DNA from 3 places in the Nocardia sp. FBN12 genome. Region 2 is predicted to be linked to each of the others. Evidence: riboswitches for the same ligand, from Rfam matches in the RefSeq annotation. Region 2 holds a riboswitch; each other region holds the start of a gene.
The links. Region 2 has a riboswitch for cobalamin ahead of metE (5-methyltetrahydropteroyltriglutamate--homocysteine S-methyltransferase). Riboswitches for the same ligand answer to the same signal wherever they lie in the genome.

Region 1 (6,859 bases), 2.9 Mb from region 2:
CGCAGTTGCGGGCGGTGGAGCGGGCGGCGGTGGCGGTGGGGCAGACCGCGACGGTGACGCTGAAGGTGGATACCGGGCTCAATCGCAATGGGGTGTCGGTAACGGAGTATCCGCAGGTCCTGCAGGCCTTGCGCGGGCTTGTCGACGGGCAGGTGGTGCGGTTTCGGGCGATCTTCTCCCACCTCGCGCACGCAGACGAGCCGGGCCATCCGATGCTGGACCGCCAGCGGGAACGGTTCGTCGAAGCGATCGCGTCGGCCAAGGAGCACGGCCTCGAACCCGAACTAGTGCATCTGTCGAATTCGGCGGCCACACTGACCAGGCCGGATCTGCATTTCGACATGGTTCGCCCCGGCATCTCGGTGTACGGGCACTCGCCCATCCCGGAACTCGGTCAGTTCGGTCTGAAGCCTGCGATGACGTTCCAGGCGGAGGTCGCGCTGGTGAAGAAGGTGGCGGCGGGGGAGGGTGTGTCGTACGGGCATCGGTGGACCGCCCCGCGCGACACCACGATCGCGCTGGTACCGGCGGGGTATGCCGACGGTGTATTCCGGTCGCTCAGTGGTCGTTTCGAGGTGTGGTTGGGCGGGGCGCGACACCGTAATGTCGGGCGGGTGTGCATGGACCAGTTCATGGTTGACCTCGGCGACAACGCGGGTGGCGTGCGGGAAGGCGACCGTGCGGTGCTGTTCGGTGGCGGCGCGGGACAGCCACACGCGCTCGACTGGGCGCGGGCGCTGGACACCATCGACTACGAGGTCGTCTGCGCGCCGCGTGGTCGCGTGGTCCGCCGCTACGTGGGCACCGGCCGATGACCCGGCGCACGGTGATCCGCCGTAGCGGCATCGCGACCGCGGGGCTGCTCGCGGGACTCGCCATCGCCCACACCCTGCGCCAGATCGGCGCGCGCGTGATGTGGCCCGCCGAACGCGACGAATATCGCGACGAGAACTTCGCTCTGATCGACACCGACGATCCGGGCATGGTGCTCGCCGACGACGGTGTGTCGCTGGCCACCCGTACCGTCGGCGACGACTCCGCCGAGTTCACGGTCGTTTTCGTGCACGGATTCTGCAACAGCATGGAGTCCTTCCACTTCCAGCGCCGTGATCTCGCGCGGCAGTGGGGTTCGCGGATCCGGATGGTGTTCTTCGATCTGCGCGGGCACGGGCGTTCCGGCACGCCGAGTACCAGCAGCTGCACGGTCGCCCAGCTCGGCCGCGACCTCGCCACCGTCATCCGGGAGTGCGCGCCCACGGGGCCGGTGGTGCTGGTGGGGCATTCGCTCGGCGGGATGGCGGTGCTCGCGGCGGCCGCGCAGTTCCCCGAGCTGTTCGCGGCGCGGGTACGCGCGGTCGGCCTGTTCAGCACGGCGGCCGCGGAGGTGACCGCGACCGGGATCTCGCAATTGATTCGCCATCCCGCGGTCGACGGCTTCCGGCTGGCGGTGCGGACGGCGCCGGCGCTGGTGCAGTTCAGCCGCAGCGCGAGCAAGCAGGTGGTGACGCCGATCCTGCACGTCAGCTCGTTCCACGGGCAGGTAAGTCCCACATTGTCGCGATTCACCACCATGATGATCGACCGCACGCCGGTCGGCACCATCGAGAAATTCCTGAAAGCGATTGAGCTGCATGATGAATCGGCCGCGCTGGCGGTCCTCGGCGAAACGCCGGTGCTGATTCTCGGCGGCGCGCACGACGTGGTGATCCCGTTCCGGAACTCCCGCGCACTGGCGGCCGCGCTGGCGAGCAGCGAACTGGTCCGGGTGCGTGAGGCGGCGCACATGCCGCATCTGCAGTTCCCAGAGGTGAGCCTGGCCGCACTCGACCGGCTGCTGGCGCGCGCGGGGATCACTGCGCGTGGCGAGGAGGCCGTCGGTGGCTGAACAACGCGTCCTGGAGACCGTCGAGGACACCGAAGCGTTCGGTCGCGAGCTGGCTGCCACCCTGCGACCGGGCGACCTGGTCGTGCTCGACGGTCCGCTCGGGGCCGGAAAAACGGCGCTGACCAGGGGTATCGCCGCTGGTCTCGGTGTCGCGGGCCGGGTCAGCTCGCCGACGTTCATCATCGCGCGAGCGCACAAGGCCGGGGTGCGGCCGGACGGCACGCCCGGGGTGGCGATGGTTCATGTCGACGCCTATCGCCTCGCCGGCGATCTCGACGAACTCGACGCCCTCGACCTCGACACCGACCTGCACCACGCGGTCGTCGTCGTGGAATGGGGCAAGGGGGTGGTCGAACACCTCGCCGACCGTCATCTGCACGTGCAACTCGCCCGGGAGCCGGAATCCGATGTGCGCACGGCGATCTGGGAATGGATCGAATAACGCGCGATCACCCGCGCACCGGTGCGCGCCGAGCGGCGAAACCACCCGGTATTGTTGAGACAATCATGCTCGTACTAGCAGTCGACACCGCGACACCCGCCGTTACAGCGGGATTGGTGCACCTGTCACCTGCCGGCGAACCCGGCACCCGGCCCGCCGTGGCGACGCTCGCCGCCCGCGTGAAGGTCGACGCCCGCGCGCACGCCGAGGTCCTCACCCCGCAGATCCTGGAATGTCTGGCCGAGGCGGGGGTGAGTCGCGGCGAGCTCGACGCGGTCGTCGTCGGGCTCGGACCGGGGCCGTTCACCGGACTGCGCGTCGGGATGGCCACCGCCGCCGCCTTCGGCGACGCCCTCGGGTTACCCGTGTACGGGGTGTGCAGCCTGGACGCGATCGCCGCCGACACCGTCGGTGAGCAGCGCGACCCCGGCGAACTGCTGGTGGTCACCGATGCGCGCAGGCGCGAGGTGTACTGGGCCAAGTATCTGAACGGGGCGCGGGTCGCCGGTCCCGAGGTGAACAAGGCTGTCGACGTGCCGGTCGGTGAGGCCGCGGCGGTCGCCGGGTCGGCCGCGCACGTGGATTACTTCGATCTGCCGGTGCTGCCGAGTGAGACGCCCTCGCCTGCCGGGCTGGTCACCGTCGCCGCGCCCGCGCTGCTGGCCGGGGACGTGCCGGAGGCGCTGGTGCCGTTGTATCTGCGTAGGCCCGATGCGGTGGAGAAGAGCTTCCGCACCCTCGACCGGACCGGGGCGTGAGTGCCGTGACCGAGTACCAGATCGCTCCCATGGCGCTGCCCGATATCGACCGCTGCGTCGAACTAGAGCACCTGCTGTTTCCCGAGGACGACCCGTGGCAGGCGGTGTCGTTCCGGTCCGAATTGGCCGGTGGGCACAACCGCTACATCACCGCGCGCACCGCCGACGGGACGATGGTCGGCTACGCGGGCATCGCGCTGCTCGGTGACGACGCCCATCCCGAGGCCGAGGTGCACACCATCGGCGTCGACCCGGAATGCCACCGGGGCGGCATCGGGACGTTGCTGCTCGAAGCGCTGCTGGCCACGGCGGCCGAACGCGGGGGGCCGGTGTTCCTCGAGGTGCGTACCGACAACGCGCCCGCCATCGCGATGTATGCCAAGCACGGATTTCACATCATCGGGCTGCGCAAGAACTATTACCACCCCAGCGGGGCGGACGCGTACACGATGCGGCGCCCGGAACTGACCGCCGCGGCCGATGAATGGGCCGCGCGTGGGCGGCAGGACGAGGTGCTGTCGTGATCGTCATGGGGATCGAGAGCTCGTGCGACGAAACGGGAGTCGGCATCGTGCGCAGGCATGCCGACGGTTCGGTCGAGTTGCTGGCCGATGAGGTGGCCTCGAGCGTCGATCAGCACGCGCGGTTCGGTGGGGTGGTTCCCGAGATCGCCTCGCGTGCGCATCTCGAGGCGATCGTGCCCGCGATGCGAAGGGCGCTGGCGACGGCGGGGATCAGCAAGCCCGACGCGCTCGCCGTGACCATCGGGCCGGGGTTGGCCGGTGCGCTGCTGGTGGGCGTCGCTGCGGCAAAGGCGTACGCGGCGGCGTGGGATGTGCCGTTCTACGCGCTCAACCACCTCGGCGGGCACGTCGCGGTCGACACGCTCGAGCACGGCCCGATGCCGCCCGCGGTGGCGCTGCTGGTCTCCGGTGGGCATACACATCTGCTGCAGGTCACCGACCTGGGTGAGCCGATCACCGAACTCGGCAGCACTGTCGACGATGCCGCCGGCGAAGCTTTCGACAAGGTCGCCCGACTGCTCGGCCTCGGCTACCCCGGCGGGCCCGCCCTCGACGCGGCAGCCGCCGACGGCGACGCCCGCGCGATCGCGTTCCCGCGCGGCATGACCGGGCCCCGTGACGCGCGCTACGACTTCTCCTTCTCCGGCCTCAAGACCGCGGTCGCCCGCTACGTCGAGGCCGCCCAGCGCCAGGGCATCACCCCCGACCAGCTGCCCATTCCCGATATCGCCGCGTCCTTCCAGGAGGCGGTTGCCGATGTGCTGACGATGAAGGCCGTGCGTGCGGCCGCCGATGTCGGCGTAGACACAATCGTCCTCGGCGGTGGCGCCACCGCCAACACGCGGATCCGATCGCTCGCCGAAGAGCGCTGTGCCGCAGCGGGTTTAACGCTTCGTGTGCCGAAGCCGCGGCTGTGTACCGACAATGGCGTCATGATCGCGGCACTCGGCGCCCACGTGATCGGGGCGGGCGCGCAACCCGCCGCACTGACCGTCGCGACCGATCCGGGGCTGCCGGTCTCAGTGAGCGCGCTGCGGGGCTAGTCGCCGACGTCAAGACTCGTCGGGACGCGCAGAGAGCACTGCGTGATGAGGCGCCGTGACGACCAGTGGGCCGTCATGCCATCGAGAAACCTCGGTCTCAGTGGTGGGCGGGCGCCGACCATACCGGCGACCTGGGCTTGGTAGGGTCGGCGTGCCGTGGTGTTCGGGAAACCGGTTAGAAACCGGTGCGGCCCTCGCCACTGTGATCGGGAGTAGCGGATCGATCCGGATGAACATATCCGGGACCACTGGGGCACCTGTGCCCTGGGAAGGTAGATCCGCCGCGCACTATCCCGTCAGCCAGGAGACCGGCCACGGCTACGCACTACCGATTCCACGAGGACCTGGAAGGCCGTTATCTTGACCCCCTCTGTTTTCGCACGCCTGCGTACGGGCGCGCTGATCGCGTGCGCGATCGTTGTCACCGGTTGTGTCGCGCAACCCAGCCAGGAAGTCGGCGGTGCGAACGCCGTTACCCGCGCGAACTGCGGCATCGACATCACTGTCGACCGCCCACCACAACGGATCTACGCGGCGTATCAGCCTTCCATCGAGATCGCGCACGCGCTCGGCGTCACCGATCGGCTGGTGGGCACGGCATTCCTGGATGCCACGGTGCTACCCGAGTACCAAGACGCGCAGGCGAAGTCGGCCTACGTCGAGAAACTGCCGAGTCGCGACGAACTGCTCACCCAGAACCCTGATTTCGTGCTGTCCGGGTTCAACGGCGTGTTCGCGAAGTCCGCGCAGAACAGTGTGGGCACCCGCGCCAGCCTGCAGGAACTGGGTGTTCGGACCTGGGTGCTGAGCCCGCTGTGCCCGAGCTCGGACGGACTCGCCGACGAAGCGATAGATCCCAAGACCGTGCGGTTCGACAACGTATACGCGGACCTGCGCGATCTCGGCGCGCTCTGGGGCGTCTCCGATCGCGCCGAAGACGTAGTGACCCAACTGAGTTCACGGATCGCGGTGGTTCGCTCGAAGGTGGAGAACTCCGCGCGGCCGCGGGTCGCGGTCGTCACGCCCAAGGACGACGGGTCCTACACCGCGGCGGGCGGGATCGACTTCGTCACCCAGATCATCGAGGCAGCAGGCGGCGTCAACGCTTTCGCCGACCTCACCGAGCGTCGCAACGTGCAGATCGGCGCTGAAGAGCTCATCGCCCGCGACCCCGACATCATCCTGACCAGTCAGTGCTGCAAGTCGACCTACACCAGGGCCGACGGTCAGCCGCAAGTCGACAGAATCGTGGGCAACCCGGCCTTCGCGAACCTGACCGCCGTCCGCGCAGGCGCGGTGCACCCGTTCCTGTTCGCGGATCGGGCCGCGGGCGTACGAATCGCGCATGCGACCGAACTGGTCGCCGAACTGATCCACCCCGATCTGTTCCGGCGATGACCCGCACCACGCGCGGCACCGGCCTGATCCTGGCCGGTGCCGGGCTGGCCGCTGTCTGTGTCGCATCCATCCTGATCGGTTCGCATCCGCTCACCCTCGACCAGGCGGTCGCGGCGTTCACCGACTTCCGCGGCACCGATACCGACCGGGTCGTGCGCTACATCCGGCTGCCGAGAACTGTCGCCGGTCTGCTCGCGGGGATCGCGCTCGCCCTGGCCGGAGCCGTGATGCAGGGGCTGACCCGCAACCCGCTCGCCGGACCGGGACTGCTCGGCATCAACGCGGGTGCTTCGCTGGCGATCGTGGTCGGTATGGGCACACTTGGCGTGACCGCGCAGTCGGGGTTCGTCTGGTTCGCTTTTCTCGGCGCGGCTGTCGCGGCGGCCTTCGTCTACGTGCTCGGGTCGATGGGATTCGGTGGCGCGACTCCGGTGAAGCTGGCGCTGGCCGGTGCGGCGTTCACCGCGCTGTGCGGGTCGATCACCACCGCGATCACTTTGCTCGACCGGACCACGTTCGACAACTTCCGATTCTGGGTAGTGGGGTCGCTGACGCGCGCCGATCTCGAATCCGTCTGGGCGATAGTGCCGTTCATCGCAGTCGGGGCGATGCTGACATTCGTGGTGGCACGACCGCTGAACGCCATCGCCATCGGCGACGACCTGGCGCGCACCCTCGGCACGCGCATGGTCGCGGTGCGTGCCATCGGTGCGTCGAGCGTGGTGCTGCTCGCGGGGTCGGCCGTCGCGATCGCCGGGCCGATCGCCTTCATCGGCCTGGTGATCCCGCACATCGCCCGCGCCTTCTGC
Region 2 (6,859 bases):
CAGATGTTGCGCCCGTCGACCACACCCGCCACCACCAGTTTGCGAGCCAGGGCGGGCAGCGCGGCGACCGCCGAGACCTCGGTGCCCGCGGTGAAATCGAGAGCGACACCTTCGATCTCGGTCTCGGCCAGCACCGCCAGGGCGGCATCGGGGTGCCCGAAGTAGGTGGCGACCAGGATCGCGGGCCGGTGCGGCGCGGCCGACAGCGCGCTGTAGGTCTGGCCGACCAGGGCGAGCTCTGCGTCGCTGAGGTCGGTGACCAGCACCGGCTCATCGAGCTGCACCCACCGCGCGCCCGCGTCCGCCAGCTGGGCCAGCAGGTCCAGATACAGCGGCAGCAGTTCGGGTAGCCGCTCCAGCGCGGTCCCGGCGGCGGCCTTGGCCAGCTTCAGGAAGGTGATCGGACCGATCACTACCGGCCGCGCGGGCAGGCCCAGCTCGATCGCCTCGTCGAGTTCGGTCAGCAGCTTGCCCGGGTGCAGGGAAAAGGTGGTCGTCGCGTCGATTTCGGGTACCAGGTAGTGGTAATTGGTGTCGAACCACTTGGTCATCTCCAGCGGAGCGACCGTGCCGGTGCCGCGCGCGGCCGCGAAATACCGGTCGAGCGGGTCGGCGATCCCGGCGACGCGCGCAGGCAGGGCACCGAGCAGTTCGGCCGCATCGAGCATCTGGTCGTAGTAGGAGAAGGTGCCCACCGGCACCGAATCCAGTCCGGCCGCAGCTAGTTCGGTGAGTTGGTCGCGACGGAGCCGACGACCCACCGAATGCAGGTGCGCGGCGTCGGCGCGGCCCGCCCAGTAGGACTCGGTGGCGCGCTTGAGTTCCCGGTTCGGGCCGACGCGCGGTAGGCCGAGAACCGTTGCGGTGAACGGGGTGTGCGTAACAGTCACGGAGATTCTCCAGTGTCGTGCAGGGGGAGCCGTCGCCTTTTCGCGGGTACGCGCCACACCGCCGGAACCGGTCGTGAACACGACAGGCCGGCATTTCGGTGGTCCGCGCGCCCGATCCACGAGGCGGTGGCCGCCGGATACGGCGTATCCGGCACAGTCGGCAGGTCTTCGGACTCGCGGGCACCGGTCGTGTGATCGACCGACCTACTGGCCGTCGCTTCCCAGGCGTGCGGCCCAGTGCTGATGACGGCGGTCGTTCCCGCTCACCGCTGCGGGACAGTCCCGGATTCTCACCGGGTTCCCTCTCACCCGGCGCGAATTGAATCGCACTCGGATTCGACGCCTGTGCGGGAGGTCGGGGCTCCGACTCTTCCACCGCGCAGGCGAACCAGCTGCGTCACCCAGCATAGGCCCTCGGCGGGCACGCGGTGCGCCGAGGCGCCACGATCAGTGCTGTGACCTGCGGTTGCGCACCGACCGTGCGCGGCGCACCGCACGCCGCTTTCCGCGGTGAGATGTGACGGCCTGATGAACGCAACTTCGCAGGTGGGCGGGTGTGCGGTGTGAAGATTGCTGCGAAGCCACCTTGCGTGTCCGGCCGCCGGTCGGGTCCGGGTACCGTAGGCCAATGTTCTCGAAAGTCTTGGTCGCAAATCGTGGTGAGATCGCTATCCGTGCCTTCCGCGCGGCCTACGAACTCGGCATCGGAACGGTCGCGGTGTTCCCGTACGAGGATCGCAATTCCGTGCATCGCCTGAAGGCGGCCGAGTCCTATCAGATCGGCGAAGAGGGTCACCCGGTTCGCGCGTATCTGTCGATCGAGGCGATCATCGAGGCCGCCAAGAGCGCGGGCGCGGACGCGATCTACCCCGGGTACGGTTTCCTGTCGGAGAACCCCGACCTCGCCGCGGCCTGTGCCGCCGCGGGCATCACCTTCATCGGACCCACCGCCCAGATCCTCGAGATGGCCGGCAACAAGGCCACGGCCATCGCCGCGGCCAAGGCGGCCGGGCTGCCGACGCTGAAGTCCAGCGAGCCGTCGGCCGATATCGACGAATTGCTCACCGCCTCGGCCGAACTCGAATACCCGATCTTCGTCAAGGCCGTCGCCGGTGGTGGTGGTCGTGGCATGCGCCGGGTCGCCGCGCCCGAGCAGTTGCGTGAGTCGATCGAAGCGGCCTCGCGCGAAGCGGAGTCGGCGTTCGGTGATCCGACGGTGTTCCTCGAGCAGGCGGTGGTGAACCCGCGCCACATCGAGGTGCAGATCCTGGCCGACCAGCACGGCAATGTCATGCACCTGTTCGAGCGGGACTGTTCGCTGCAGCGTCGCCACCAGAAGGTGATCGAGCTCGCGCCCGCCCCGAACCTGTCACCGGAACTGCGCGAACGGATCTGCGCCGACGCGGTGGCGTTCGCTCGCCAGATCGGCTACATCAACGCGGGCACCGTGGAGTTCCTGCTCGACGAGCGCGGCAACCACGTGTTCATCGAGATGAACCCGCGTATCCAGGTGGAGCACACGGTCACCGAGGAGATCACCGATGTCGACCTGGTGCAGTCGCAGCTGCGCATCGCGGCGGGTGAATCCCTCGCTGACCTCGGCCTGAGTCAGGAGACGGTGCAGATTCGCGGTGCCGCGCTGCAGTGCCGCATCACCACCGAGGACCCGGCCAACGGGTTCCGCCCCGACACCGGCCGCATCACCGCCTACCGCACCCCGGGCGGCGCGGGTATCCGTCTCGACGGTGGGGCGAACCTGGGCGCGGAGATCGGCGCCTACTTCGACTCGATGCTGGTCAAGCTCACCTGCCGTGGACGCGACCTGCCCGCCGCCGCCGCGCGCGCCCGCCGCGCGCTGGCCGAATTCCGGATCCGTGGCGTGACGACGAACATCCCGTTCCTGCTGTCGGTGCTCGACGACCCCGATTTCCAGGCGGGCCGGGTGACCACCTCGTTCATCGACGAGCGTCCCGAGTTGCTCACCTCGCGTGGGTCGGCCGACCGTGGCACCAAGATCCTGACCTATCTGGCCGACGTCACCGTCAACAAGCCCAACGGTGACCGTCCGACCACGGTGTACCCCTACGACAAGCTGCCCGCCGTCGACCTGACGCTGCCGCCGCCGGACGGTTCGCGTCAGCGTCTGCTCGCTCTCGGGCCGGAGGGTTTCGCGAAGGCGCTGCGCGAGCAGAAGGCGCTCGGCGTCACCGACACCACCTTCCGTGACGCGCACCAGTCGCTGCTGGCGACCCGTGTGCGCACCAACGGTCTGCTCGGTGTGGCCGGGCACGTCGCGCGGCTGACCCCCGAACTGCTCTCGATCGAAGCTTGGGGCGGCGCGACTTACGATGTGGCACTGCGGTTCCTGCACGAGGACCCGTGGGAACGCTTGGCCGCCTTGCGCGAAGCCGTGCCGAACATCTGCCTGCAGATGCTGCTGCGCGGTCGCAACACCGTCGGCTACACGCCCTACCCCGAACAGGTCACGCGCGCGTTCGTTTCCGAGGCCGCCACCACCGGTATCGATATCTTCCGCATCTTCGACGCGCTCAACAACGTCGACCAGATGCGCCCGGCGATCGACGCGGTCCGCGAAACCGGTACCGCCGTAGCCGAAGTCGCGCTCAGCTACACCGGTGACCTGCTCGACCCGAACGAACAGCTCTACACCCTCGACTACTACCTGAAGCTGGCCGAACAGATCGTCGACGCGGGCGCGCACGTGCTCGCGATCAAGGACATGGCCGGCCTGCTGCGCGCCCCCGCGGCCGCGAAACTCGTGACCGCACTGCGCAGTAACTTCGATCTGCCGGTGCACGTGCACACCCACGACACCCCCGGTGGTCAGCTGGCCACCTACCTGGCGGCCTGGCAGGCCGGGGCCGACGCGGTCGACGGCGCGTCCGCGGCCATGGCGGGTACCACCTCACAGCCCGCGCTGTCGGCGATCGTGGCCGCTACCGCGCACACCGAACACGACACCGGCCTGAACCTGCGCAACGTGTGCGACCTCGAGCCGTACTGGGAGGCGCTGCGCAAGGTCTACGCGCCGTTCGAGTCGGGCCTGCCCGCGCCGACCGGTCGTGTGTACACCCACGAGATCCCGGGTGGTCAGCTGTCGAACCTGCGTCAGCAGGCGATCGCGCTCGGCCTGGGCGACCGGTTCGAAGAGGTCGAGGCCAAGTACGCGGCCGCCGACCGGCTGCTCGGTCGCCTGATCAAGGTGACTCCGTCGTCGAAGGTCGTCGGTGACCTCGCGCTCGCGCTGGTCGGCACCGGTGTCGACATCGAGGACTTCGCCGCCGATCCGGGCCGCTACGACATCCCGGATTCGGTGATCGGCTTCCTGCGCGGTGAACTCGGCACCCCTGCGGGCGGCTGGCCCGAGCCGTTCCGTAGCAAGGCGCTGGCCGGGCGCAACGAGCCCAAGCCCGAGACCCCGTTGAGCCCGGCGGATCAGAAGTTGCTCGACGGCTCGTCCGACGAGCGTCGCGCCACGCTGAACCGGCTGCTGTTCCCCGGCCCGACCGCCGAATTCAACACCCACCGCGAGAAGTACGGCGACACCACCGGGCTGTCGGAGAACCAGTTCTTCTACGGCCTGCGTCGCGGCGAAGAACACCGCGTGCAGCTGGAGAAGGGCGTCACGCTGCTCATCGGCCTCGAGGCGATCTCCGAGCCCGACGAGAAGGGCATGCGCACGGTGATGTGCATCATGAACGGGCAGTTGCGCCCGGTCGCGGTGCGTGACCGCTCCGTCGCCTCCGAGGTGCCCGCGGCGGAGAAGGCCGACAAGAACAACGCAGGGCATATCGCGGCGCCGTTCGCCGGTGTGGTGACCCTTGCGGTGTCGGAGGGCGACGAGATCCACGCCGGTGACACTGTCGGCACGATCGAGGCGATGAAGATGGAAGCGGCCATCACCGCGCCGCGCGGTGGCGTGGTCGGCCGGATCGCGACCACCAAGGTGGCCCAGGTCGAGGGCGGCGACCTGCTGGTGGAACTGGTCGCACGCGAGTCGGAATGACGCGCATCGTCGCGGGTGTGGCAGGCGGGCGGCGCTTGAAGGTGCCGCCCGCAGGCACCAGGCCCACCTCCGATCGGGTGCGCGAAGCCCTGTTCAGCGCGATCGATGCCCGCCTCGATCTGGACGGGACGCTGGTCCTCGACCTGTACGCGGGCTCGGGTGCGCTGGGCTTGGAAGCGCTCTCACGCGGCGCCGAGCAGGCGCTGCTCATCGAGTCCGACCGCAAGGCGGGCGAGGTCGTACGCGCCAATATCGCCGAGCTCGGGTTGCCCGGTGCCGAATTGCGGCTCGGCAGCGTTTCCTCGGTGCTGAAACAGACCGCGCCGAGGGCATACGACGTGGTGTTCTCGGACCCGCCCTACGACGTGAGCACCGAAGACGTGATCGCCGACCTCACCGCGTTGGCGAGCAACGGCTGGCTCGCCCCCGAGGCGCTGGTGGTAGTCGAACGATCGAGTCGTTCACCCGAAATCGCCTGGCCCACAGGCTATGTGGCCTTGAAGACCCGTAAATACGGGGAGACCAGAGTCGAGCTGGCCGAGTACGGTGCTAGCGTCTGACCTATGGCTGCAGCACTGTGCCCCGGCTCCTTCGACCCGGTCACCAACGGTCACCTCGACGTGTTCGCTCGCGCGGCCGCGCAGTTCGACGAGGTGATCATCACCGTCAATGTGAACCCCAAGAAGCAGGGCATGTTCACCGTCGAGGAGCGCATGGACCTGCTGCGCGAATCGGTCTCGCACTTGCCGAACGTGCGCGTCGCCTCCTGGCAGGGGCTCACGGTGGACTTCGCCAAGCAGGAAGGCGTCACCGCGATCGTCAAGGGCCTGCGCGACGCGGGCGATTTCGGCTACGAACTCCAAATGGCCCAGATGAACCACAAACTGGCCGGCGTGGACACCTTCTTCATCGCCACCAACCCGTCCCTGAGCTTCCTGTCCAGCTCCCTGGTCAAGGAAGTAGCGGCCCTGGGTGGCGACGTGAGCGACATGCTCCCGCCGGCCGTCCACAAGCGCCTCCTCGACCGGATCGCGGAACGCAAGAGCTGATCTCGTCAGAACAGGGTTAGCGCACCGGACCGGAGCCGACTGGGCCGAACGCCCAACCGCCGGCCGCCGACGCGAGTCCCGGCCGGCTAGCCCTGGCTGGATGTCGCGGGGACCGGGAGGCGGAACAAGCCTCTCAGCGCAAGGAAGCGCATGCCGCCGACCGCGGCGGTGATGGCGAGGACCGTCAGGGCTTGGGTGATGTCGCCCAGACCGGGCGCCCAGAAATCCAGTCCGGCCAAACCCGCGGTGGTGATCGCGAGACCGATCAACGCGATTCCGCCGCCTTCCCACTGCGCCGTGAACCAGGTGACCCGGTCGGTGGCGTGGAAGGTGAGCTGACGGTGGAATTCGTTGGCGATGACCGTACTGACCACCGACCCGGCCACGTTGGCGATCAGCGGGCCGACGCTGTGCATCGCGAAGAACAGCAGCACATAGGCGATATTGCTGGATCCGCCGACAAGGGCGAACCGGAAGAGCTGGGGAAGGGCCCGATCGCCGCGCAGGTAGGTGAGCGCGCCCTCGAACTGCGGGCGCAGCGTGGGTGCGACTTCGCTCGGTGCCACCGCGGGAAACGGGCCGGTCCAGGGAGTGAACATGCCCGCGACGTGCGACACCGGACTCCTAGGGGTTTCCAGGAGGGTCATGTTCGACTCCGATCCCAATGAACAGACGCTCGAGTGGAACAGCCTCGAACAAACGCTGCTCCGCTCCGTGGACGACCGTCGCTGTCGAGTGAGTACAACAGCGGATGAGCTGCGGTGCTTCCCGGCGGACGGCGTTGTCGTGCTTACCGATGGTAGCCGAAGTGGAGGGCCGCACTCCACTTGATATCTGTGCGATCTTGGACACTGTCGCGACACACCGCGACGACATTCGGCTCACGCGCCCCA
Region 3 (6,859 bases), 3.2 Mb from region 2:
CACCGTTTCGGCGAAGACCTCGAGTCCACCGGGGTAGTACGGCGGCATCACGTTGAAGCCATCCGCCGCACCCTGTGTGAACCACTCCTCGATGGTGTCAGCCACCTGCTCGGGCGTTCCCGCGAACACCCGGTGCCCGCGCGCACCCGCCAGCCGGTGCAGTAGCCCTCGCAGCGTTGGCCGTTCCCGCTCGACGATCCCCGCGACGACCTGCAATCTGCTCTGCGCGTTGTCGGTGACATCGCCCGCCCCCGCGAACACTTCCACGGGTACCGGCTCGTCGAGCACGAGACCACGCAGCGAGGTTCCGGTGATCGATTCGAGCTGCTTGATTCCGTATGCCGGCACTGTCAGTTCGTTGAACTCGCGTTCCAGACGCAGTGCGGCGGCCTCGGTGCCGGCGATGAACGGGCTGATCCCCGGCAGGATCTTCACCTCGTCGGCGCTGCGTCCGAACTCGGCTGCCTTGGACTTGATATCGGCATAGAACGACTGCGCGTCCGAAAGTCGTTGGTGGGCGGTGAATATGGCCTCCGCGTACTTGCCGGCGAAGGCGCGCCCCTCGTTCGATGCGCCCGCCTGCACCAGCACGGGACGGCCCTGTGGTGTTCGGGCCGAGTTGAACGGTCCACGCACACTGAGATGTTCGCCGACGAAGTCGATCGGGTGGATCTTGTCCGGGTCGGCGTAGATACCGGCGGCACGATCGAGCACGATCGCGTCGTCCTCCCAGCTGTCCCACAGCCCGACCACAGCGTCGACGAATTCCCGTGCGCGGGCATAGCGTTCGGCGTGATCAGGGTGGCGTTCGAGTCCGAAATTCGCCGCGGCCAGATCGGTTCCGGTGGTGACGATGTTCCAGCCCGCACGTCCACCGGAGATGTGGTCGAGCGAGGAGAACAGCCGCGCCAGATTGTAAGGCTCGTAATAGGTGGTCGAGGCGGTCGCGATCAGGCCCAGATGTGTTGTCGCCGCGGCGATCGCGGTGAGCAGAGTGATCGGCTCGAGGCCGGGCGCGGCATTGTGCCGCACGTCGGTGCGCAGGGCGGGTCCGTCGGCGAAGAACACCGCGTCGAGCTTCGCCGCCTCCGCGGTCCGCCCGATCTCCTGGTAGTAGGCGACGTCGTAGATGCGGTCGGGCCTGCTGTCGGGATGCCGCCAGGCGGCCTCGTGGTGCCCGGACGGGTAGATGAACGCGTTGAGACTCAGTTGACGCGGTGCACTCATGACGCCTGCTTCACCTTCTCGAATTCTGTGGTGTCGACACCGAGTCCGGCCAGCAGCGTCTCGCGCAACCGCACGAACTCCGGGTGCGCGTGCCTGCGCGGGCGTGGGGTTTCGATCCGCTGATCGATCGTGATCCGGCCCTCGTCGAGAACCAGCACCCGATCGGCAAGCAACACAGCCTCGTCCACATCGTGGGTCACCAGCAGCACGGCGGGTCGATACCGCTCGCACAGCGCCTGCAACAGGGCATGCATCCGGATCCTGGTCAGCGCGTCGAGCGCGCCGAACGGCTCGTCGGCCAGCAGTAGTTCCGGTGCGCGCACCAGCGACCTGGCCAACGCCACCCGCTGCTGTTCACCTCCGGAAAGCTCACGCGGCCAAGCCTTCTCGCGCCCCGCCAGTCCCACTTCGGCCAGCGCCGACCGCCCCCGTTGCCCGGCATCACGCCCGGTCAACCCGAGCACCACATTGTCGAGCACCCGCGCCCACGGCAGCAGCCGCGAGTCCTGGAACACCACCGCGCGCTGCGCAGGCACCGTCAGCTCGCCCGAACCGGGTACCTCGGAATCGAGTTCGGCGAGCGCTCGCAGCAGCGTGCTCTTCCCGGAGCCGCTGCGCCCGAGCAACGCTACGAACTCACCGCGCCGGATCTCGATATCGATGCCGTTCAACACGATTCGCCTGCCGAAGCCGCGCGTCAGCGCGCGGGTACCTACGACGACCCGCTCGTCGGAGCTCAGTCGCCCAGTGTCTGTCGCCATGCCAGCACCTTTCGTTCCGTTGCCCGCACGGCGAGGTCGCCGAACAGTCCGAGTAGCCCGTAGATCACCAGGCCGACGACGATCACATCGATCTGCCCGTAGGTGCGCGCCTGCGTCATCAGGTAGCCGATGCCGCTGGTCGCGTTGACCTGTTCGACCACCACCAGCGCCAACCAGGAGATGGTCACCGCCAGCCGTAACCCCAGGAAGAAGCCGGGCAGCGACCCCGGCAGCGCGATCCGCCGCAGAAACCCCCACCGCGAAAGGCCCACCGTCTCAGCGAGTTCCACATAGCGCGCGTCCACGCTGCGCAGGTAGGCGTGGGTGTTGATGTAGATCGGGATGAGCACGCTGGTGGTGATCACGATCAGCTTCATCTGCTCGCCGATCCCGAACCAGACGATGAACAGCGGGATCAGCGCCAGCGTCGGGATCGCCCGCTTGATCTGCACCGGACCGTCGACTACCGCTTCGCCGATCCGGCTCAGCCCAGCGATCAGCGCGAGCACCACGCCGATCGCCACACCGAGGACCAGGCCGATCACGGCTCGCTGCAACGAGGTCAGCAGGTTGGACTGCAACCGGCCGTCGGCGATCAGGTCTGCGGCGGTCTGCGCGACCGTCCACGGTGCGGGCAGCGTCTCCGGGTCGATGGCGCCGATCGCGGAGCCGATCACCCAGGTGCCGATGAGCAGCGCCGGACCGAGGGCGAAACCGAACGGGATCGGTTTGCCTGGTCCCAGCCTGCGTCTGCCCCGCCCACGCGGCGCGAGCGCCTCGACCGGCACGGCGCTCGTCCTGATCCGGCGCAGGACGCCGACGTCGAGGGTGGCCATCAGCTCGCCGCCGGCGCGAACGCCGCCCCGCTGGCCGTGACGGCCTCGGTGACCGCGGCGTCGAAGCGCAGGTCGAACCCGTCGGCGGCCTTGATCTTCTTCGGCAGCTCACCCACGGCGTCGATCGCGTCGATGGTGGCCTGCTGCCGGGCGATCAGCTGCTGGTCCAGGTGCGGGAAGGTGTAGGTGCCCAGCGATTCGACGATCCGCTCGGCGTCGTCGGCACTGACCTTCTGGCTCTCGATGTAGTACCGGCTCGCCCATTCCTCGCGATGAGTGTTGGTCCACTGCCAGGCCCGCACGAACGCACCGACCAGGGCGCGAGTCGCGGCGGCCTTCGCCGGATCCTGGACCACCGCCCGGCGCGCGTACACGTACGCGAGGCCGCTGTAGATGCCCGTGGTCTCCGAATCCGGGATCAGCGAGGCGCCCTGGGTGCGCAGGAACCGGGTCACGTTGGGTTCGATCAGCGGCGCCACATCGACCTGACCGGTGCGCACCGCGTCGGGGAACTCGGCCAGCTGCAGCCGGACCAGTTCCACCTCGGTGGGCTTCAGACCCGCCTTGGTGAGCGCCTTCAGCACCGACGCCTGCTGGGCGGTGCCCTCGGCGTACGCGATCTTCCTGCCCTTCAGATCCGCGAGCTTCGCGATCGAACGTCCGGGTGCGACAGCGAGTTTCATCGCCTGCGGGTTGGTTTGATAGGAGCCGATGATCGGTACGTCCTGGCCCGCGGCCAGCGCGTGGATCGGCGGAACATCACCCACCTGACCCACATCGGCCGCGCCCGCCCGGAACGCCTCGAGGATGGCCGGGCCACCGACGAAGTTCGCGAACTCGATCTTGAACGGCAGCTTGTCCAGCTCACCGGACAGCCGCAGCGCCGATTGCAGGCGTTCCTGCTGATCGGCGACGACGAGCGTGGTCCCCGGCGGCACCTCGGTCGGTAGCGGTTCGTCGGGGGTACCGACCGGCGCGTCATTGCCCTGCGCGCAGCCGGTGAGGCCGAGCGTCGCAACGGTTGCCACCGCGAGGAGTGCGGCGGTGGCGCGGCCACGCAGGCCGGTTCGAGAGGTATTCGGTCGGTACATACACCGAATTCAAGCAACCGCGCCCGCCGCCGAACACCTTTAGCTTTCCGGTGATTCGAAGGGCCGGATTCGTTCACCCGTACCCACCCAGCCACGTGGCACCGCGTGCCGCGTACAGTCGCGTTGTCCTCCCCGGCGGGTGCGGGAATCCGGTGTAATTCCGGGACGGTCGCGCCACTGTGATCGCCTCACGGCGAAAGTCAGACCTCCCTCGCCGGGACACCCTCTGAAAGGGCCGCGCCTTGCCTGTGGAGAATTCGCGATGATCCGTGCTCGGATCTCGCTCGCGTTACCCCTGCTCGGGGCCCTGTTACTGGTGGCCATGATCGGCGCGACCGGCTTCGGTGCGGAGATCGTGCCCGTCGCCGCGGTCCTCGACACCCTCACCGCCCGGCTCAGCGGCACGACACCCACCGACCTCGGCATCGACACCATCGTCTGGCAGCTCCGAGTGCCACGCACCCTGCTGGCAGCGGTCGTCGGTGCCGGGCTGGCGCTGGCCGGCGCGGCGATGCAGACATTGGTGCGCAACCCGCTGGCGGATCCGTTCCTGCTCGGTGTCTCCTCCGGTGCGGGAGTCGGCGCGGCCGCCGTCATCACCTCCGGCCTGTTCGCCGGTGCGGGCATCTGGGCACTGTCGGGCGGTGCGCTGCTCGGCGCGCTCGGCGCCGCGACCCTGGTATTCCTGATCGCGTTCGCCCAGGGCGGTCTCACACCGTTGCGGCTAATTCTCACCGGCACTGTGCTCGGTTCGGCGTTCGCCGGGTTCAGCAGCTTCCTGGTGTTTCGCAGCACCGATCCCGCGGCGGCCGAGTCGGTGCTGTTCTGGCTGCTCGGCAGTCTCGCCGGTGCTGATTGGACGACTCTGGCCCTGCCGTTCACGGTCGTGGTGGCGTGCGGCGCGATCCTGATGGCGATGGCGGGCTGGCTGGACGCGCTCACCCTCGGCGCGGATACCGCGTCGTCGGTCGGAGTTCCGGTGCGGCACCTACGCATCGGCCTGTTCGTGCTGCTCGCGGTGCTCGTCGGGGTGCTCGTCGCGGTGTCGGGCGGCATCGGTTTCGTCGGGCTGGTCGTCCCGCACGCCGCGCGGATGATCGTCGGCCCACGCCACCGCGACCTGCTGCCCACCTGCGCGCTCGGCGGTGCGTTGTTCCTGGTCGTCGCCGATGCCGCCACCCGAGTACTGGTGCGCCCCACCGAGATACCCGTCGGCGTCCTCACCGGCCTCATCGGCGCACCCATCTTCCTCTTGCTGATGGGCCGACGCCGCTACCAATTCGGCACGTCATGAGCCGCTATCAGCGGGTCTTCAGCCGACGAGCAACGAGCCCCGACAACGCACCACACGCTCTCGCACAGCACGAAACCACCTACGACCTCGGCAGGCCTTCGCCTGGCGGCGTTGCGGCCGGCAGCGATTCGCGAGCCGAGGAGGCGGGCTCGCTCGATTCGCGCGGCCGGGCCGAAGGGTCGCGCACGGCGGAGGGAGCAGGCGAAATGCGAGCCGCCGCGCTCACCTGCGCGATCGGGCGGCGGAATATCGTTGTCGGCGCTGATTTTTCGATCAAGTCCGGCGAGACCGTCGGCATCGTCGGGCCCAACGGCAGCGGCAAGTCGACGTTGTTGCGGGTGCTGGCCGGTGTCAACAGACCGGCACACGGCCAGGTGCTCGTGGACGGCCAGGACCTGCACGCTCTCCGGCCCCGGCACCGTGCCGCGACGGTGGCGTTGGTGTCGCAGGACGAGAGTCCGCCCGCCGACATGCTCGTCGGCGAAGTGGTCGCCCTCGGGTTGACGCCCTACCTGCCGCCGTGGGGTCTGGGCGCCCCGCGCGAACAGCGACGGGTGGCACAGGCTCTGGGATCGGTCGATATGCCCGGTTTCGCGGGCCGACAGGTGCAGCACCTGTCGGGCGGCGAGCGGCAACGGGTACTACTCGCCCGGGCCCTGCTCCAAGACACCCCCGTCCTGCTCCTCGACGAACCGACGAACCACCTCGACGTCACCCATCAGCTGGAGCTGCTCGCCCTGATGCGAAACCTGAACCGCACCGTCGTCGCGGCCCTGCACGATCTGTCACTGGCCGATCGCTACTGCGATCGGATCATCGTGCTGCACAACGGTTCCACCCGACCACCCGCACCACCGGGCGAGGCGCTGACCCCCGATGTCGTCGCCCAGGTCTTCGGTGTCGATGCCGCGCGCGTCCAGCATCCGACGACCGGCGAACACCACCTGCTGATCACCCCGCGAGAGGCGCGATGATGAACAACCACGGCCGAATCCTGGCCACCACTGCCATGGCCGCCATTCTGACGGCCTGCACCGGCACCGCCACGCAGTCCGCCACGACGGTCCCGATCAGCAACTGCGGCAAGCAATCCCAGTTTCCCGCCCCCGCGCAGCGCCTGTTCGTCAATGACGGGAATCTCGTCTCGATGGTGCTCGCCCTCGGTGCGCAGGACCAGGTCGCCGCGGTCTCGAGCATTCAGCGCGACGCCGATACGCTGCGCGCGCACTACGGCGCCGACATCGTCGACGGCCTGAAATCTGTTGCACCCGAATACCCCTCACGCGAGACCGTGCTCGCCCAACGCCCGGACGTCATGGTCGCCGGCTGGAGCTACGGCTACGACGAGGCGAGCAACCTGACCCCAGCGGCGCTGCAGAAAGACGGCATCGCCGCCTATGTCCTCACCGAGAGCTGTCGTCAACTCGACGGCGCGGCCGCACGCGGCACCGTCGAGCCGTGGACCGCGTTGCGCACCGACCTCACCGACCTCGGCACGATCACCGGACACCCCGACCGCGCCGCCGAGGTCACCGCCGACCTCGACCGCAGGCTCGCCGCCCTGACCGCCGCACCGAAGCCGGCGAAACCCCCGACCGTGTTCCTGTTCGACAGCGGCACCGACACCATCTTCTCCAGCGGAAGATTCGG

Region 1: linked by a shared signal. The riboswitch ahead of ACWZHB_RS33180 (ABC transporter substrate-binding protein) and the one ahead of metE (5-methyltetrahydropteroyltriglutamate--homocysteine S-methyltransferase) in region 2 are both predicted to bind cobalamin.
Region 3: linked by a shared signal. The riboswitch ahead of ACWZHB_RS05035 (FecCD family ABC transporter permease) and the one ahead of metE (5-methyltetrahydropteroyltriglutamate--homocysteine S-methyltransferase) in region 2 are both predicted to bind cobalamin.

The regions. Positions count from the first base shown of each region.
Region 1 covers NZ_CM132926.1:7,060,845-7,067,703, forward strand. Annotated here, with positions in the region: gene alr (alanine racemase) at 1-815, shown strand, start outside; gene ACWZHB_RS33155 (alpha/beta fold hydrolase) at 812-1,885, shown strand; gene tsaE (tRNA (adenosine(37)-N6)-threonylcarbamoyltransferase complex ATPase subunit type 1 TsaE) at 1,878-2,327, shown strand; gene tsaB (tRNA (adenosine(37)-N6)-threonylcarbamoyltransferase complex dimerization subunit type 1 TsaB) at 2,393-3,085, shown strand; gene rimI (ribosomal protein S18-alanine N-acetyltransferase) at 3,115-3,609, shown strand; gene tsaD (tRNA (adenosine(37)-N6)-threonylcarbamoyltransferase complex transferase subunit TsaD) at 3,606-4,652, shown strand; cobalamin riboswitch at 4,794-4,983, shown strand; gene ACWZHB_RS33180 (ABC transporter substrate-binding protein) at 5,013-6,050, shown strand; gene ACWZHB_RS33185 (FecCD family ABC transporter permease) at 6,047-6,859, shown strand, end outside.
Region 2 covers NZ_CM132926.1:4,171,271-4,178,129, reverse strand. Annotated here, with positions in the region: gene metE (5-methyltetrahydropteroyltriglutamate--homocysteine S-methyltransferase) at 1-896, opposite strand, end outside; cobalamin riboswitch at 1,033-1,225, opposite strand; gene ACWZHB_RS19895 (pyruvate carboxylase) at 1,519-4,917, shown strand; gene rsmD (16S rRNA (guanine(966)-N(2))-methyltransferase RsmD) at 4,914-5,477, shown strand; gene coaD (pantetheine-phosphate adenylyltransferase) at 5,481-5,966, shown strand; gene ACWZHB_RS19880 (GtrA family protein) at 6,053-6,613, opposite strand.
Region 3 covers NZ_CM132926.1:1,007,364-1,014,222, reverse strand. Annotated here, with positions in the region: gene ACWZHB_RS05055 (LLM class flavin-dependent oxidoreductase) at 1-1,227, opposite strand, end outside; gene ACWZHB_RS05050 (ABC transporter ATP-binding protein) at 1,224-1,988, opposite strand; gene ACWZHB_RS05045 (ABC transporter permease) at 1,964-2,824, opposite strand; gene ACWZHB_RS05040 (ABC transporter substrate-binding protein) at 2,824-3,915, opposite strand; cobalamin riboswitch at 4,014-4,160, shown strand; gene ACWZHB_RS05035 (FecCD family ABC transporter permease) at 4,178-5,209, shown strand; partial or broken gene ACWZHB_RS05030 (ABC transporter ATP-binding protein) at 5,476-6,183, shown strand; gene ACWZHB_RS05025 (ABC transporter substrate-binding protein) at 6,183-6,859, shown strand, end outside.